2 regions of the Jeotgalibaca porci genome follow, and region 1 is predicted to be linked to the other one. Evidence: riboswitches for the same ligand, from Rfam matches in the RefSeq annotation. Region 1 holds a riboswitch; the other holds the start of a gene.
What was found. Region 1 has a riboswitch for lysine ahead of G7058_RS04535 (YfcC family protein). Riboswitches for the same ligand answer to the same signal wherever they lie in the genome.
Positions count from the first base shown of each region.

Region 2: linked by a shared signal. The riboswitch ahead of G7058_RS12035 (ABC transporter permease subunit) and the one ahead of G7058_RS04535 (YfcC family protein) in region 1 are both predicted to bind lysine.

Region 1 is NZ_CP049889.1:880,714-883,831, forward strand. It holds partial or broken gene G7058_RS04535 (YfcC family protein) at 74-1,465, opposite strand; lysine riboswitch at 1,548-1,693, opposite strand; gene G7058_RS04540 (hypothetical protein) at 1,739-2,329, opposite strand; gene G7058_RS04545 (YeiH family protein) at 2,635-3,118, opposite strand, start outside.
Region 2 is NZ_CP049889.1:163,645-166,762, reverse strand. It holds gene G7058_RS11955 (hypothetical protein) at 84-206, shown strand; gene G7058_RS00975 (glycosyltransferase family 32 protein) at 400-1,026, opposite strand; lysine riboswitch at 1,163-1,310, shown strand; partial or broken gene G7058_RS12035 (ABC transporter permease subunit) at 1,389-3,001, shown strand; gene G7058_RS00960 (amino acid ABC transporter ATP-binding protein) at 2,998-3,118, shown strand, end outside.

The DNA.
Region 1 (3,118 bases):
TAAACAAACTTGTGCAGACTTGTGCACGAAAAAAGAGCCGAGAAATAAATCCCAGCTCCTACATTTCTATCTATTAGAATGGACCGTAATTTGTGTAGTATGCGAATACTAAAAATACGACTCCGATTAACAACCAAATAATCATCAACGGGCCAAGGTAACGCACCCATTTATTATATGGAATTTTTGCAATAGAAAGTTGTGCCATCAACACACCGGATGTCAACATGATAGAGTCCATGAATCCAGCACCTAATTGATAAGCCATAACTGCTGTTTGTCTCGTAATACCCACAGCATCTGCAAGTGGAACCATGATTGGCATTGTTGCCGCAGCTTGTCCCGAACCAGATGGAATGATGAAGTTAATAATGATTTGGATCGCATACATCGCTACTGCAGCCAATGCGCCAGGCAAGCCTTCTACTGTTCCTGCAAGGAAGTTAACGATCGTATCAATAATCATACCGTCTTCCATTACAATAACGATTGAACGTGCCACACCCACGATTAGAGCCGCGAATACCATATCTTTTGCTCCAGCAACGAATAAGTCAGCCACTTTACTTGGACCATATCCGTAAACGAAACCTGCAATAACACCGGTAATCATAAAGATTGCACCGATTTCTTGAATGTACCAACCGTACTCAATAACACCAAATGCGATTGCTAGGATGCCTGCCAAGAACGTTAACCCAACTAAGATGTGACGTTTCTCTCAAGCAACGAACTCTGATTTTTCTAAGTCATGTTTAGGATCCAGTTTGTTATACACATAGCTCTTTGTTGGATCTTTTTTAACCATTAATGCATAACGCATAATGTAAAGGGATGTTATCACCCATAGTACGAGGAACAACGCAATCCGTAAGCCCATACCAGAGAACGTTGGTAATTCGGCAATACCTTGTGCAATTCCGACCGCGAAAGGATTCATGAAACCAGCACTAAATCCGATAGCAGCACCGGAAGCAATAATACTCATTCCGACAACAGAGTCAAAACCAAGTGCCAAGGCTAACGAAATACCCATTGGGATAAAGACGATGGTTTCTTCTGAAAAACCAAGTGTCGCACCCGCAATTCCGAATACCAGCAAGAATACCGGAATAACCAATATTTCTGCACCTTTTAGCTTTTGAGATAATTTATAAATTAATGCTTCTACTGTACCTGTCTCATTAATGACGGTAAATGCGCCACCAATCAAAAAGATAAAGAATGAAATCGCCGCTGAATCGGTTAAACCGCGCGGAATTGAATTGATGATTTCGAAAAATCCTTGCGGATTTGCATCCACAGCATGCCATGAACCTGGTACTGCAATTGTTCGTCCTGCTTGTTCAATTCGTTCGAACTGACCAGCCGGAACAATCCATGTTAAGATTGCCATCACAAGCATAACGCCGATTAACAAGACGTATGTATGAGGAATCTTAAATGAAGTTTTCTTTTTTTCCATTGTATTCTCTCCTTTTTTATTAAGCCGAGAAACAAAAATACCCCCGAATAGCAAAAGGCATTCGCAGGGTCCTTCTGCCCGCAATAATGAAAGTACTCCTTAATAAACAATGGGCTTGTTTATTAGACAGTGTACGTCCTGTTCGAACGTACCCCAGTATCCTAATGATACTTCGGCAAAAACCCCTTTCGTTCCCTACTCTTGGTTTTTGCGTCCTCTTTCAAAATCGACTCAAATTTATCACATTCAATAGTAACATTATATCATCGAATATCAATGATTATCTGTTACTATTTGTGTAATCTCATTATGAAGACGATTGAACTCATCAAATCCTAATGCTGGATTATGGGACGCAAAATAGGTATACGCCTTTTCCAGACGTACCAGATAATAAGCGGGAGTAACTTCCATGCGTGCAGCTTTCTTCGCAGCTCCTTCTTGATTTTCTAAATGTTGTTTATTTAACAGGTAGATAATGTGGTTCCAATTATTAACCGTTTGGTTGAAACGAGCGAGTACAAAATGAACATCCCCACGCGCGGCAGCTTTTTTTGCAGCTGTCATTGAAGCAGAAGCTTCTTTTAGAAGTATTTCTATCATGCGTTTTGACAAAAGTGCTTCTTCTGTTTCATAGAGTATTTTCATATATGGGTGAGTCGACAACTTCATTTCTTCTTTTGGTGTGAAGATGGCTTTCTCTTTGTACGTGTGCGGTAATTTCGTTATTATGAACGCTTTATCAATCGGCGCATTAAAATAGATTTCGACAATGGAACTCTCGCCGGCCGGTGAACTTCTCGATGTAACTCCAACAATCTCTGGTAGTCTTGCTAGTTCGTGAACCCATTCAAGGTTTGTCATAACATTCCTCCCGCTTCATTTCTTATAGTTTAAGTGAAATTTAGATTTTTTCAAATTATTAGCTGTGAAATAGTGAAATTGATTTTTTGCGGTTGGGTTCGCGCACTCAAATGAGTTTTTACCGTTGAGTGCGCGATAATCTGCCTAAATGGCTCACTCAAACTTGTTTTGCAATCTGAGTGAGCCTTTTGCGGAAAAATGGCTCACTCAAACCTATTTTACGTTCTGAGTGAGCCTTTCGCGGCAAAAACCCACAAAAAAAGCCTGCTCATCCAAAAATGAACAGACTTTTTGCTGATAGAACGCTAGCCCATGTATTTCAGTATCGCGGCTTGGGCGAACAGGGAGACGAAAACGACCGATACGTCGATAACCACTCCCGCGACCATTGGCTTTATTCCCACTCCGGCAATCTCTTTGAAGCTTGTCTTCAATCCGATTGCCGCTAAGGCCATGGATAAAAAGAATTTTGATAAAAAGGCAACAATATCGACCGTTGTTTCTGGTAGTAAACCGGTGCTTCTGATTCCAACCACTATGAGGAATCCGAGAATGAACCACGGAAAAATATTTTTGATATTCACTTTTTCCGCTGATTGTGATGGTGTTTCTTTTTTTGCATAAATCCAAGAAAAGATAAGAACAATCGGCACAATAAATAAGGTCCGAGTTAATTTCACGATTGTTGCCAGAACACCGGCTGCATCGGAGAATGCATAGCCTGCAGCAACGACTGATGAAGTGTCGTTCACTGCCGTCCCAATCCACAGACCATATGATGTATCACTC
Region 2 (3,118 bases), 720 kb from region 1:
ATATCCTGCGTAACATTCCCCGTTGAAGAATAAGCGATTCCGAAGGCTCTGCAGCGTACAGCCTTAACCTTTGAAAAATAACAATGGCTGACGCCGAGGATTTATTTGCCTATACTTCTGACGAAGCTGTTGCGAAATACGCTACTTGGAATGCACACGAAACGATTCAAGATACAAAGGATTTTATCCAATTTGTTCTAAAGTGAGTAATGATTGGCGATTTTGGTTCTTCTGGGTGATTAGGGTTTGGTGAAGGAAATACCCTGTGCCACCATGAGAGAGTCATCTTTTTCGGTTGTATGTTTTCGATTCGAACGCATAAAAAAGCCCCTAAAGTAGTTTTACTTTTTCAAGTGTCTACTTTAGGGGAAGTATATAAACTGCTCTTGATGTCTCTTTTTATAACCAAGAACCTGAATAATGGTGAATGGCATAGGTCTCGTTGGTGTCATTAATTTCATGTGTCCAATAGCTTTTTGGAGAAAAATAAACCCGGGGATAAATCGTAAGGTTCATGACTTCTTGCAACTCATTATTCAGCTCCAAGCCTTTTTCCTGTAATATATCTGTTATACGGTCGACATTGGTTTCTTCATCCAATGACCCATCCGGATTCTTGAAATGCCGATTTTTATAATCAGAAAATAGTAGTTCAAATGTCGGGTGGTGCGGTTTGGCTGCGATTACGGCTGTTGAAATGGTAGTCTCAATCTCAAAGCCCATGAAGCCGTCTTGTTGCAGAAGTGGATCAAAGGATTTTAGTACTTCGACATCCGTGTCCATATAGATACCACCGTACTCTTTTAAGGCAAATAAACGAGCCACATCAGACACAAAAGCCCATTTCTCTTCCTCGTAAGCTTCTTTTACATAATCGCCCATTTCGTCAATATTAAAGGTTTCTTCATTCCAGACCATTATCTGGTAATCCGGACAATATTTTTTCCAAGTAGCCATCATTTTCTCTTCAGCTTCACCGAGTGGATTGCCACCAAACCAACAATAATGAATGATTTTAGGTATCATATTCATCCCTCCATGTCTCTCATTATAACGAATTCGCTTTATATTAACTAATAATAACAACTTTATGAGAATACCATGAAATAGTGAGTTGACAGTAATATTATTATGCGTTATAGTTACATCCATAACAAAAGTCAATATGAACTAGAGGCCGCGAAAACCATCAGTAGGAAACGAAAGGGGAATTCGCCGAAGTATCTTTTAGATACTGGGGTCATGCTGAATAAGCATGGCACTGTCAGAATATAATGCCCAATTATATTCATCGATGCGCTGTTCATGTTGGGGCAAAAGGACGGTAAACCGTGAGCCTTTTGCTCATGGTTTTTTTGTTTGTATTTTTTCAAGAGGAGCGGATAAAAATGAGAAAGAAATTCAAATTAGCAAGTTTATTATTTAGCGCAGCAGCGGTTTTGGCTGCATGTGGCTCTAAAGAGACAGATACAAATACTGCCGGTTCGGAAGATAATACTTTTGTAGTTGGCTTGGAAGCTGCTTATGCGCCTTTCAACTGGACACAACTGGACGACAGTCACGGTGCTGTTCCAATAGACGAATCGAGCGAGTTTGCAGGTGGTTATGATGTTCAAATCGCGAAAAAGATTGCAGAAGGTTTGGGCAAAGAGTTGGTCATTGTTAAAACGGAGTGGGATGGTTTAGTGCCTTCGCTACAATCTGACAAAATCGATGCGATTATCGCTGGCATGTCCCCCACTGAAGAAAGAAAGCAAACCATTGATTTCAGTATTCCTTACCTAGAATCCCAACTTGTAATGGTCGTCGCATCTGATGGCGATTATGCGGATGCAAAAACCTTGGCTGATTTTAGCGGCGCTAAAGTGACAGCGCAATTAAATACCTTTCACTATAATATGATTGACCAAATAAAAGACGTAAAAAAACAAACGGCAATGGAGAATTTCTCAGCTATCCGTGTTGCATTGCAATCCGGTGTGATTGACGGCTATGTCTCAGAAATGCCAGAAGCGATTAGTGCTTCAAATGCAAATGCAGATTTTACTTATATTGAATTTGAAGATGGCTTCGAAACAAATCCGGAAGACACAACAATCGCAATCGGCGTTCAAAAAGATAGTGATATCCTAGAAGATATTAATGAAATTCTGGAAGGGATATCTGCTGAAGAGCAACAAAAATTGATGGAAGAGGCAATTTTGACTCAGCCGTCAGCGCAATAACCAAGGAGTGAATTCGTTTGAGTAATTTATGGAGTATATTTTCAAATAATGCCCCCCTTTTTCTAAGAGGCGCCTGGGTAACCATTTATATATCAATTATCGGAACAATCATCGGATTGTTCATTGGGATGATTCTTGGGATTGTAAGAACCATCCCCAAACCGGAAAGAAAGTCACGCCGCATTCTATTGCGTTTCGCTCATTTTGTGACAACGTGCTACGTTGAATTGTTCAGAGGAACACCGATGATTGTGCAGGCGATGGTAATCTATTACGGTTCCGCTATTGCATTTGGCTTGGACTTGGATCGCACGGGGGCTGCTATTTTTATCGTATCGATTAATACCGGCGCGTATATGACAGAGATCGTCCGTGGCGGTATTTTGTCCATCGATAAAGGCCAATTTGAGGGGGCTGCTGCAATTGGTATGTCTCATTGGCAGACGATGCGAGTAGTTGTCATTCCGCAAGTGTGGCGCAATATTTTACCGGCAACGGGGAATGAATTCGTCATTAACATTAAAGACACCTCTGTATTGAACGTTATCTCGGTAACCGAGTTGTTTTTCCAAACAAAGACGGTTGCGGGAATCAACTTTGACTACTTCGGTCCTTATACGGTGGCGAGCATTATGTATTTGGTTATGACCTTAACAATCACTCGTGTCCTACGCGTTTTTGAGAAAAAACTGGCTGGTTCGGAGAATTATCAGCTTGTAGGCGGGAATCAAAATCAAGTTCAGACACCAACGCAAGGTAAGGAGGGACACAGATGAGTGAAGTTTTAGAAATACGTAACCTCAGCAAAAAATTTGGTGAACGTGAAGTATTAAAGGATATCAGCTTTAATGTTTCAAAAGGCCAAGTGATTTGTCTGATTGGCTCTTCCGGGT